DNA from 3 places in the Lysinibacillus sp. COL-1 genome. Region 3 is predicted to be linked to each of the others. Evidence: riboswitches for the same ligand, from Rfam matches in the RefSeq annotation. Region 3 holds a riboswitch; each other region holds the start of a gene.

Region 1 (4,329 bases), 650 kb from region 3:
CCATGTCCCAACATTCTTCTTTATCAATAAAATTGATCGCGAAGGAGCCAATGTGGAGGCCGTTATGACACAGCTCCGCAAGGATTGTTCCCAGCAGGTGCTGTTCGTCGATGAACCGCTTCGTACTGATTATGTTTCAAGCAGCATCATGGAATGGTTGGCTGAGCGTAATGAAGAGCTGCTCGATGCCTTTTTGAATGAGTCATTGGAGCATGAGCAATGTCTTACTCAGCTACAGACCATGATTCAAAAGGAATGTGCCTTCCTCTGCTTTACAGGGTCTGCCCTAAAGGATGAGGGCATCAAGGAATTGCTTGCCCAGCTCCCTCTATTAACAGACACCCATTTTGAAGTGAATGCACCGTTTGAGGGGGAGGTTTTTAAAATTCGTCATGACGGCCACCAGCGTTTAACATTTATGAAGGCTATCAAGGGCGTTTTACATGTTCGGGATGAATTTTCGTTTGAAGAAGTGACAGAAAAAGTGACTGAAATTCGCCTCTATAATGGCAGTCGCTTTGATACCGTCCAAAAGGTTGAAGCGGGAGAGATTTTTGCTGTTAAAGGACTTAGTCAGGCCAATATTGGAGACCGCATCGGCACTACTATGCTGTCACAGCCCTATGAGCTTGTCCCAACGCTACAGGCAAAGGTTCAATATGAGGGCCATCAGCATATCAAGGAAGTGTTACAAATTTTCCGTTTACTAGAAGCAGAAGAGCCTTCCTTACGTGTGGTTTGGCAGGAAAAGTTCCAGGAAATCCATGTGCACATTATGGGCGTTATTCAGTTGGAGGTACTGATAGAAGTGTTAATGAAGCGTTTTTCATTAACGGTCTCCTTTGGCGAGCCCCAAATTTTATATATGGAAACCATTGTGACGACGGTGACAGGCTATGGTCATTTTGAGCCCCTCAAGCATTATGCAGAAGTTCATTTACTAATGAAGCCCAATCCGCGAGGAGTAGGTAATACATTTAGCAATGCCTGCCATGCGGATCATTTATCGGTAGGCAACCAACGCCTTGTTGAAAAGCACCTGTTTGAGCGTGATCACCATGGCTTACTCACAGGCTTCCCTCTGACAGATGTTCATTTTACACTGCTAACAGGTCGCGGACATAATGAACATACATCGGGCGGCGATTTCCGAGAAGCTAGTTTCCGTGCGCTACGTCAAGGACTTGAGCAAGCACAGAACATCCTGCTTGAACCCTATTATCGCTTTAAAATGAAGGCTTCGAACGACTTTATCGGCCGCATGATGAGCGACATACAGCAAGCTGCTGGCACATTCGATGACCCCATCTTATCCGAAACAGATGTTGTGCTAACGGGACGAGCGCCCGTCGCCACCCTAATGAGCTATAGCACAACCTTTGCGGCCTATACCAATGGTAAGGGCGCACTCACACTCCAATTTGATGGCTATGATGTGTGTCATAATGCAGAGGCAGTTATTGCACAGATTGGCTACGATAAAAATGCCGACCCAGAATACAGCTCCTCCAGCATCTTTTGTGCGAAGGGCAAAGGATATTCTGTTCCTTGGCACGAGGCACAAGCAGCCATGCATTGTCTGTAAGTAGGTGATCCTGCTCGAGCGAAGCCGTTTGCTTGCGCGGGTGTTTACTTGCTTCGAGCGAGAGTATTTACCCTGTTTGCGCGAGTATTCCTTGCTGGAGCGAGAGTATTTCATCTGTTTCCGCAAGTATTCCCCGCTCGAGCGAGAGTATTTCATCTGCTTCCGCGAGTATTCGTTGCTCGAACGAGAGTATTTCATCTCCTTCCGCGAGTATTCCCTGCTCGAACGAGAGTATTTCATCTCCTTCCGCGAGTATTCCTTGCTCGAACGAGAGTATTTCATCTCCTTCCGCGAGTATTCGCTGCTCGAACGAGAGTATTTCATCTCCTTCCGCGAGTATTCGCTGCTCGAACGAGAGTATTTCATCTCCTTCCGCGAGTATTCGCTGCTCGAACGAGAGTATTTCATCTCCTTCCGCGAGTATTCCTTGCTCGAACGAGAGTATTTACCCCCTACCCTTCAAATAAATAAAAACAAGCCCTCCGTTTGATGGAGGGCTTGAGTTTATAATGCACCTACTGCTTTCTTTGTAGGACTGTGCACAAGGTATGCAGGCTCGACAATCACGTAGTCATGCGTGTTTGTGAAATCAACTAGCACTTTACCAGGATAACTTTTTAAAATTTGCAGTTGATCAATTAATTGCAGCAATAGCTCGTGACCGTTGCCACGTGGATGCCAGTTGAAATGGTAATCATTTAATGCCTGAACCGCTTCAATAAATTGGGCATATTCCTGCTGCACAAAGGCTATTAACTTATCATGTTGAGGCGCTAAATCGTGGATATATGTTTCATAAAAACGCATCACAATCGAGCATAATACATCATTGACACGTGCTGCACTTAAAACAGGCTTTGGCTCCAGTGACAGACGGTCAAGATTGGGCTTGGCACGTGTGGAATCAATGCGTGTAATTAAATGGTATGGCTCCCCGTTAACCTCATAGACAATCGGGTTAGTCGGCATATACATCATAAAGCTATTGGTCTTCGTTTTCAGTTGATCGGTTACCGCTGCCTTCGCAAAAAGATGCCCGTCCACATCCCCATTTTGTATCCAAATAATTTCTTTATTATATAAAATTTGCTCAAAGAAGCGATCATTGCGGATCAGCTTCGTTGCTAATAATTGGTCAATCAATGATTCGACCGCCATTCTTGTTTTCGCTTTCTTGGCAACTTCTGTGCGTGGCTGCTTACAAATGGTCATATCTAAAGAAGTCATACATGCATCCCCTTTGCGTACATAATGTCAAAACAAAAAGGACTTCCTACCATTTTTGAGGAAATCCTTCGCTTATCTTCGTTCATCACCCAATGCCAAACAAACCCTAAGTATGTGTAAATGAGCCCGATTGCGAACCCCTTCATTTACTTTGGGCGTTTGACGTACCGTGACGAACAGAGCATTCTGTTTTGTCAACATGCCACCTCCTATTCCTCGTAGGTTACTGGTGTGTACTCGTAACAGGCAGGTATCCTGACTCATGGTCATTGCCACTTTTCTCCTTCCCATCATTTGACAGTGGTTGCTGAAAAGTCGCTCACATTTACAGTTGCGGGACAGTGTCGGATTCGCACCGACTTCCCTTTTAAGCAAATTGCACGCAATTTACACCTATTACTACACGCTATTCAGTTGGTAAGGAAATTTGCGAAAATTCTCTATTCCTTAGCTAATCATTGTAAAGTATTGTATGTCCAAAGTCAATTTATGCTAGAAAATACTAATTATTTCAAAATAATTCCATGTAAAATGGATGCATAGAATACTAGGTTTTCCTCATGTCACACTGAGCATCTCTTTAATTGCTTTCTGTAAAATGATAATAAAGTTATTTCTAATCAAAAAATACAAAAATTATATTATAAGAAGGCTCTTTAAAGTTGTTTAAATCTTGTTCAACTAGCCCCGTTAGTTCAACAACTTCTTGAAATCAATTCTTGTGTAGGTTTTATTATAGGTAAGAGATAGGTTCGTAACCGTGTTTGCTAATTAACTTTATCATGTTGGGATTTTCTATCGGGCCAACACTCACAAATATTTCAGAATGTCCTAAACTCTTTGCAATATTTTCTCTATACCTCATTAAGTCTGAACCTATACCATTACCACGATAATCCTCTTTTACATATAGGTCACTTAATTTAGGAAGCAAAGTACCTTTTAATTTAAGAACTCCAAAACCTAATATAAGTGCGTCTTGTTCAGCAATTACCAAATATAATTCCTTTTTTGCAAATTGCTTTAAATAATCCGTGAATAGATCTTTATTATTTCTACTATCCCATAAACCCGATAAGTCGTTTTCATTCGCTAATCTGATTATGTAGTTCATGGTTACTGCCGCTTCCCTATTCTTTAATAAATCACTATTATAAAATTTCTTCTTCAACAATATGCACCGTTCGTTAAATAAACAAAAGGACGGTCAAGCACCTTTTATTTTAGAATTTTCTCTAGCTATTCTTAATCCCTCTCTACCATTTAGATATTGAAAGTTAAACTATTTAACAAAGTGGGTAAATTTAAGCCCCATTATTTATTCTTCACATATATATGTATTGAACTGACCTCGATGTTATTGAAAAGCGACTGCTCTATTGAACGATTGCCCCCTGTCAGTCCAATAACAAGTTTTAGGTGTGACGTATAGTAACTTTCCCTTCTTTATTTTCTTCGTGGTTCCATTCAACTTGAATCTCAAATGTTCCATCTTGAAAAAATAAAGGAAATCTTCT
Region 2 (4,329 bases), 2.4 Mb from region 3:
CGGGTCCGAGTGGCTCACTGTTATTTGGCAAGGAGCATGAAACGAAGGCTGGGAGTATTGGCCAACGGGCGCCACTTGGCACAGAGCTTCGTATTGTCAATGACAATGGAGAAGATGTAAATGTGGGCGAAGTAGGAGAAATTGTCTTATTTGGTGAGGGTAATATGCTTGGCTACTTCAAGGATGAAATAGCAACCAAGGCTGCTTACATTGATGGGTGGTTAAAAACAGGAGATCTGGCTCGGATGGATGAGGACGGCTTTATTTGGATTGTGGATCGCAAAAAAGATGTCATTATTTCAGGTGGTGTCAATATTTATCCGAAGGAAATTGAAGATTGCCTATTAAGCTTTGAAGGGATATTTGAAGTTGCTGTCATTGGTATACCACATCCGCAATGGGGGGAAACCGTGAAGGCTGTATATGCTACGAAACAAGACATAGATGAGGATGCATTGAAAGCTTATTTAGAGGAACGGCTTGCGAAGTATAAACTACCACGTATTTTCGAAAAAGTGGAAGCGCTACCACGCAATGCTTCAGGCAAAATTTTAAAACAATCCTTGAAAGGACAAGAGGTGAGATAGCATGAAGGTTTTACAGCAGGAAGAAATGCGTGCAACAAACTTTTTTACAGAGGAAGAAACGCTTCAAAAAGTGTTAGAAATGATGTTAGATAAAGAGTTTTTGTCTTATGCACACAGAGAACTGACAGATTTCGGTGAGTTATGTGCAGGTGATATTGACGTAAGGGCAAAACATACTGATCGGCAGGGAGAGCCCCGCCTTGAACGGTATAATGCTTATGGAGAAGAGGTATCAGAGGTTTGGGTGAATGACGGTTACAAAAAAACAATTGAAGAGACATATAATACGGGAATTGTTGGCTACGTGCACAAAGAAATTCCACAGTTAGGTCACAAAGGGAATTATGTCTATAGCTTTGCACAAGGTTATTTACTATCTCATGCAGAGCCCGGTTTTTATTGTCCCGTGACTTTGACGATGGCTACGGCTTATCTATTAGATCATTATGCTGATGAGGATGTAAAGCAGCGTTTCTTGCCACATGTTTGTGCAACAGGAGAGACGGAGCTATACGAAGGGGCAACATTTTTAACAGAACGTCAAGGAGGGTCAGACGTTGGGGCGAATGTTGTGGAGGCCAGAAAAGTAGGCAATGAGTACCGTCTCTATGGAGAAAAATACTTCGCATCCAATGCAGGTATGTGTGGCGTAGCAATGGTGTTGGCACGTTTAGAAGGCGCACAAGCAGGCTCTAAAGGGTTAACGTTATTTGCAGTTCCATGGAATAATGAAGATGGTACGGCCAATCATCTTCGTATTCGTCGATTGAAAGATAAATTAGGCGTTCGAGCAGTCCCATCGGGCGAGGTAGAGTTTGATGGTGCCCTTGCTTATATTGTAGGGGAACAAAATAAAGGGATTTATTACATGCTAGAAGCACTAAATCTTTCGAGAATTTGTAATGCAGTCGCATCGATTGGTATTATGCGTCGAGGCTTTTTAGAGGCAAAGCATTATGTGACCAATCGATATGCATTTGGCAAGCCCTTAACACAATACCCAATGATCCAGGATACATTAGGGAAGTTTGCTGCTAAGCTGCATGTGGAAGTAGCGACAGTATTTGATCTTATTCAATTATACGATAAAGTGACAAGTGGGCAGGGAACACAACAAGATCTCATTATGAATCGTTTATATATTGCCATTATGAAAAAGGAAACGGCAGAGCAAGCCGTTCATTATGCTAGTGAAGCGATTGAATTACATGGCGGTAATGGCTATATTGAAGACTTTGTGACACCACGCTTACTAAGGGATGCACAAGTATTGACGGTATGGGAGGGAACGGCAAATATTTTGGCTTTAGAACTTATTCGTTTAGTGGATAAATTCCATGCACATGAACTGTTTGTCCGTGAAATGGAGACAAGGCTAGAGAAGCTAGCGGATAGTCCACTAGTGCAAATTGTGGAAGAGCAGTTGGTAAATCTTGCGGCTACATTACAAATTTTTAGCGCTTTAGATGAAGCAACTAAAACTTTTGAAGCAAAAGATATAGCGAAAAAGATGGCCCATCTTTATGAAAGTGTTGTAGCGGTGGAATGGGCACTAAAATTTGGCGGGAAGTACGAAAAGCTAGCGGATATCTATTTAGAGCAAACGTGGTCATTGCGACAAATAGGTGCACAAATGAAAACCGTACAATATTTTTCTGAAATTGTATAATTGCCAAGGAGTCGTCTGGAATGGAGGCGACTTCTTTTATTTTCATGTATAATGAAATCAACTGAATATTATAAAGGTTCTTTACTTAAGTAAAGTGAAAAGGGAAGTCGGTGTAATTCCGATGCGGTCCCGCCACTGTAAGTGTGAGTTTTTTCAAATAATGCCACTGAAGATTTCGGGAAGGCTTGAAAAACGCAATAAGCACGAGCCAGGAGACCTGCCTTTATAGTATAGACATGACAGCCTACGAGGATAGGGTGGTGGATTTTGTATCAGTTTTTTGGTGCGATTTTGACCCCTCATCATTCGAAGATGAGGGGTCTTATTTTGATGGAGAAAATATTTCTAACCAATTGACGCACGGATCAACAAAGGAGGATTCATATGAAGAAATTTTGGAAAATAGGATTATCAGCATTTTTAGCAGTAGGTTTGTTAGCAGCATGCGGGCAAGAAGCCAAAAATGACAAGCCAGTAGCTACGGAGCAGCAAACACAGCAAGAGACTCCACAGGTGGATGAAGCAACATTCCCAATGACCATAACAGATGCCATTGGCAAGGATGTTACACTTGAAGCACCGCCTGAAAAAATTGTTTCTCTTATTCCAAGTAACACAGAGATATTATTTGAACTTGGTTTAAATGATGAAATAGTTGGGGTGACAGACAATGATGATTATCCACCAGAAGTCGCTGAAAAGGATAAAGTTGGGGGCATGGAGTACAATATTGAAAAAATTATTGCCTTAAAGCCAGATATCGTGTTTTCGCATGAATCTAGCATGTCCCTTTCAGAAGCGGCGATTGAACAGCTTGAGTCAGCAGGTTTGAAAGTATTTGTTGTAAAAAATGCACAAGACTTTAATGAAACTTACACAACGATTGAGCTGCTTGGTCGTGCAACAGGGAAATTACCAGAGGCTGAAAAAATTATTGCTAATATGAAGGAAAAAGTGGAAGATGTTCTGACAAAAGTAAAGGATGTCGAACCCAAAAAAGTGCTAGTCGAAGCATCGGATGAACCTACTATTTATACGGCGGGTAATGGCACATTTATGAATGCTATGCTGGACATGATTCATGCAGAAAACGTAGCGGCAGATGCGAAGGATTGGTATGAAATTAGTTCAGAACAAATTATTGCGAAAAACCCAGATGTCATCGTTGTGACATATCATTATGTACCAGATATTTTAACAAAAATACCACAACGTGCTGGTTTCGATACTGTTAATGCCGTGAAAAATAAGGCAATCGTTCAAGTAGATGAAAGCACAACAAGTCGTCAAGGTCCCCGTTTAGGAGAAGGTCTTGAAGAATTAGCAAAAGCTATTTATCCAGAGGTATTTAAGTGAAAAAAATAGCACTAGCCTATGTACTAACATGTACGCTTCTTGTCATTAGTATCTGGTGTGGCGTAGCGATAGGCTCAGTTCATATTCCGTTAGAAGTTTTATGGAATCAAGCAGTTGATGAAACAGCTGCTAATATCTTTTGGAAAATCCGTCTGCCACGCGTGTTGTTAGCTGGACTAGTGGGAGCTTCTTTGGCCATTGCTGGAGCAGCTTTCCAAGGGTTGTTAAAAAACCCATTGGCAGATCCATATACATTAGGCGTCTCGTCGGGGGCATCTGTTGGTGCTGTTATTACGATTTTTTTTAGTATATCTATACCGGTCGTAGGCTTGTATGCCCTACCCACTTTTAGTATGATAGGCGCAATCATCACGATGGTAGTGGTCATGAGCTTTGCTAGAATGGTAGACCGTTCATTGAAGATGGAAACGTTAATTTTAACAGGTGTTATTTTTAGCTCATTTCTAGGTTCTCTCATTTCATTAATGATCGCTTTATCTGGAGAAGAGCTACGCCAAGTAATTGGCTGGTTACTAGGTTCTGTGTCAATGCGTGGATGGCCATATGTCCAAATGATCACGCCATTTGTTATTGTTGGTTCCATTATGCTTTGGACGCAAAGACGAGAGCTAAATGTTTTGTTATATGGTGAAGAGCGCGCGAAGCATTTAGGTGTCAATGTGAAACGTAGTAAGTATTTGATTTTAGCGGGTGGCT
Region 3 (4,329 bases):
CTTAAACTAATCGTACAGGCATCATGCATAATCGGGGCACCAAGTAAGCTAGCACATGAATTGATGGCAGAAATACCAGGGACAATTTCTACCTCAATCCCCGTTGCTTCTGTCCAGCCTAGCTCAATCAATACCTCATACACTAATCCCGCCATACCATAGACACCCGCATCACCACTTGAAATGACTGAGACAATGCTTCCAGCCTCTGCTTGGCGCACCGCTTCCTGCGCACGGGACACCTCTTCGGTCATTCCAGTACTGACAATCGACTTCGCACTGACTAAATCTTGAATCAACTCCACGTAGGTTTTGTAGCCTATGATCATATCACTTTGTTGTAATGCCTCTACCGCCCGTGTCGTAATATGCTTAAAGTCTCCAGGTCCAAAGCCCACTACGAAAATTTTTCCTTTTTGCGCCATGTTGTTACCCCTCTTTCACCTTTTCGATCCCTTTAATGGCTGTCGTTTGTGCTGTACGCTGTAATGTACCTTCACGAAGTGTAAAGACATGTTCGTTGTATAAGGATTCATGATGTAAATCTTGTACAAGTGTTCTAGCATGCTCTGTTGATGGTACACGATACCAATTCCCTTGCGGATAGGCGATGACCACACAAGCATCCTTGCATCGTCCATTACAGCGCGTTCTTGTTGTATGTATCTCTTGATCAAGTGCTTGCTGTTGTATTTCTTCTCGAATAGCTAGGGTAATTTCCTCCCCACCTTTGTTCATGCAGCTACTACCATTACAAATAAAGAGATGTGTTTTCATCCCCTCTAAATTCCATGTTGTCATCTTCTGTCTCCCCTCATTTGCTTTCTGGAAAAAGAAAAACCTTTACTCTAATTACGAAGAGTAAAGGTTTTGTAGAAGCCAAATAAAAACGAATAAAATAAAATACAGGTACTCGCTCTTGCTTCAACTTCTCCCTCCGAAAAGTTTGCATGCACAATCAAATAAGCAGGTTTCCTGACTTAAGCTTCATTTTACTATCGCACCTTCCCAAGTTTGCACCAGTGGCTTTGCGATTTCATCAGCTATTACAGTAGCGGGGGCTGTATTGGATTTTCACCAATTTCCCTATTATCTCGAGTTATTCGAGCACTTATCGACGTTTTATATGAAATTTATTATCTTCTTTATAGAATAGAAAACTGTCTCTATCATATCTCATTATTTTAAAATTTCAATATTTCTATAAAAATTTATGACAATTTTATCAATTTTGTGTGTAGACCGGGTATAAAAATTATAATATCTCCTTATTTATGACAATTCAGTAGTTATCAGAATCTTCTCTATTGACCTTCAATTGAAAATATTTTTTAAAAAAATATAGCATATTTATGGAAAATCATGTTACACTTTGTCGTGAAATCTCACAACTTAATGTTTTTTCGGTGTAAAATACTTATCATTTTGCTTAAAAGGGAAGCCGGTTTGAGTCCGGCGCGGTCCCGCCACTGTATTAGGGAGCTTTATAGAACATGTCACTGTCCAACGGATGGGAAGACCTATAAAGTGTTGAACTAGAGCCAGGAGACCTGCCGAAAAATATGTGATCGTTTCAGCCTACGAGGATAGGTGTGCGGCTTAGCAGATGAGAATGTTATTTGCTTTTTTAGCTATGCACTTTTCCAACAACGGAGAAGTGCTTTTTTATTTACGCACGCTACATTCTAAAAATCTATTAGTAAGGAGGAAAGCTTTTGAAATTTTCATGGTGGAAACTTAGTTATTTTTTATTGGCCTTTTTACTCGTGCCAAAACGTGCCTTTGCCATGCATATCATGGAAGGTTTTTTACCAATCGAATGGGCTATTTTTTGGTGGGTCATCTCTATCCCATTTATTATTCTAGGATTGCGCTCCATTCGCAAAACAATTGAAGAAAACCCTGAAACCAAAATGCTTTTAGGTCTTTCAGGAGCCTTTGCTTTTGTGCTGTCGGCGTTAAAAATCCCTTCGGTTACAGGTAGTTGCTCCCACCCAACTGGTGTTGGACTTGGAACGGTTTTATTCGGACCTCTCGCTATGAGTGTCATCGGAACGATTGTTTTATTATTCCAATCTTTATTATTAGCACATGGTGGGATTACCACTTTAGGAGCGAACGCCTTCTCTATGGCGATTGTAGGCCCATTTATTGCTTACTTTGTCTTTAAAGGGGCTCAAAAAATAGGGTTGTCATTTTCACTAGCTGTTTTTTTTGCTGCGATGCTTGGTGACTTAGGTACATATGTTGTGACTTCTGTACAGTTAGCATTAGCCTTCCCTTCAGAGGTTGGCGGCTTTATGGCATCGTTTACAAAGTTCGCAGGTATTTTTGCCTTAACTCAAATTCCGTTAGCGGTGAGTGAAGGAATTTTAACGGTCATTGTGATGAATTTCTTGAAAAAGTACAATGTCAGCGAATTAAAAATGTTGCGTGTTTTCTCAACAAAGGAGGCACATTAGTAGATGAAACGAAATTTATTACTATTAGCGATTGTTGTGCTGTTAGCTATCATCCCATTGTTTATACAAAAAGGTGCAGAATTTGGTGGTGCTGATGGAGAGGCAGAAGCAGCCATTGGCGAAATCAATGCAGAATATGAACCGTGGTTTGAAAGCTTATGGGAGCCACCAAGTGGTGAAATTGAAAGCTTATTATTCGTGCTACAGGCAGCTATTGGAGCTGGTTTTATTGGCTACTTCATCGGCTATATGCGCGGCAAGCATAAAGAAGGTTAACCCGTTATGTTACTCATTGATAAGTATGCGTATCTTAATAAGCTAGCGTCCGTTCATCCGCTAGAAAAAATGATATTTTCAATTGGTCTACTTCTCGTTACGCTCATCATGAGAGATGAACGACTTTCACTCATTACATTTTTTGTAATGAGTGCTTTTATCATTTTAGGTGCAAAAATTCCGCTTACCTACTATGTTAAGTTATTATTGCTACCTGGATTTTTCTTACTAACAAGTCTTGTATCCATCTTGCTGTCAATCACACCAGCAACTCATGTATTACCTGCCCATCTGTGGTCTTTTACGTGGATGAATTGGACAATTTTCATCGGAAAAGCAAGTGCCCTGTCCGCCCAACAATTGTTCTTTATTGTCCTTGGCAGTAGTAGTTGTTTATACTTTTTAATTTTGACCACATCCGTACAAGGGATTTGCTATGTGCTCCGACAATGGCGGCTGCCCTCTTTATTGGTTGAGCTTATTGAACTAACCTATCGTTTTATTTTTATATTTTTAGAAAGCATGTACAGAATACATCTTGCCCAGCAAGCGCGTCTTGGCTATCATTCTCCAATGCAATGGCTACGCTCCGTATCCATGCTTATTGTGGCGCTATTTGCTGAAATGTTTCAGCGTAGTCGTGAGCTTAATAATGCCATGCAGTCACGGGGTGGCGAAGCCGTCTACTGGCAAGAGATGGGCTCCTATAGCAAGAAAAATTGGCTAGGCATAGCGACACTATTCCTATTCCTCATTGTATATGGAGGGTACTTCTCATGACAGCATTCTATTTTGAACTAAACCGCTTGTCCTATGCCTATGCAGATGGTACGAAGGCATTGTCAGACATTACTTTACACATTCCAAAAGGAAAAAAAATTGCCATCCTTGGTCATAATGGCGCTGGAAAATCAACATTGTTTCAGCATCTTAATGGTATTTTACAACCGTCAGCTGGGACGATTGTTTTTGATGGCAACGAGCTTCAATATAGTCGAAAAGCTTTAAAGGCACTTCGCCAGCAAGTTGGCATTGTTTTTCAAGATGCGGATCATCAACTTTTTTCAGGTACTGTCAAGCAAGATATCGCATTTGGACCACTAAATCTTGGCTGGTCTACCGAAAAAATCGAAGAAAAAATAGCATGGGCTGTTGCGCAAACGGAAATAGGCGATTTACTCGAAAAACCTATTCACTTTCTAAGCGTAGGTCAGAAAAAGCGTGTGGCGATGGCAGGTGTTTTAGCGATGGAGCCCTCTGTCCTCTTATTAGATGAGCCAACAGCAGGCCTTGACAATTATTATGCTACCCAAGTTCTACAGTACCTAGGTAAATTAGAAGACGGCGAAAGAACCATTTTACTTGCTACCCATGACATTCCCCTTGCTTATGAATGGGCGGATCAAATCATTGTCATGGAGGCAGGGAATATCATTTATAACGGAGACCCGATCGAGTTGTTTTATGAAGAAGAATTGCTGCAACTTGCACATCTCGAACGTCCATGGGTTTTTGATATGTTCATGACATTACAAAAAAAGAAGCTATTGCAGGAAAACATTACACCCCCCCGCTCCAAGTATGAATTACA

The links. A riboswitch is a leader RNA that binds a small molecule or an ion and turns the genes downstream of it on or off. The one in region 3 is predicted to bind cobalamin.
Region 1: another riboswitch for cobalamin. It lies ahead of AC6BKE_RS18355 (hypothetical protein); the one in region 3 lies ahead of AC6BKE_RS21485 (energy-coupling factor ABC transporter permease).
Region 2: another riboswitch for cobalamin. It lies ahead of AC6BKE_RS09835 (ABC transporter substrate-binding protein); the one in region 3 lies ahead of AC6BKE_RS21485 (energy-coupling factor ABC transporter permease).

What each region holds. Positions count from the first base shown of each region.
Region 1 covers NZ_JCAWSJ010000004.1:2,008,199-2,012,527, reverse strand. The annotation lists gene AC6BKE_RS18365 (GTP-binding protein) at 1-1,585, shown strand, start outside; gene AC6BKE_RS18360 (hypothetical protein) at 1,662-2,075, shown strand; gene AC6BKE_RS18355 (hypothetical protein) at 2,090-2,812, opposite strand; cobalamin riboswitch at 3,041-3,224, opposite strand; gene AC6BKE_RS18350 (GNAT family N-acetyltransferase) at 3,546-3,983, opposite strand; gene AC6BKE_RS18345 (8-oxo-dGTP diphosphatase) at 4,228-4,329, opposite strand, start outside.
Region 2 covers NZ_JCAWSJ010000004.1:298,188-302,516, forward strand. The annotation lists gene AC6BKE_RS09825 (class I adenylate-forming enzyme family protein) at 1-587, shown strand, start outside; gene AC6BKE_RS09830 (acyl-CoA dehydrogenase family protein) at 589-2,256, shown strand; cobalamin riboswitch at 2,314-2,495, shown strand; gene AC6BKE_RS09835 (ABC transporter substrate-binding protein) at 2,641-3,612, shown strand; gene AC6BKE_RS09840 (FecCD family ABC transporter permease) at 3,609-4,329, shown strand, end outside.
Region 3 covers NZ_JCAWSJ010000004.1:2,656,810-2,661,138, forward strand. The annotation lists gene cobJ (precorrin-3B C(17)-methyltransferase) at 1-425, opposite strand, end outside; gene AC6BKE_RS21480 ((2Fe-2S) ferredoxin domain-containing protein) at 430-801, opposite strand; cobalamin riboswitch at 949-1,130, opposite strand; cobalamin riboswitch at 1,388-1,572, shown strand; gene AC6BKE_RS21485 (energy-coupling factor ABC transporter permease) at 1,716-2,462, shown strand; gene AC6BKE_RS21490 (energy-coupling factor ABC transporter substrate-binding protein) at 2,466-2,738, shown strand; gene cbiQ (cobalt ECF transporter T component CbiQ) at 2,745-3,518, shown strand; gene AC6BKE_RS21500 (energy-coupling factor ABC transporter ATP-binding protein) at 3,515-4,329, shown strand, end outside.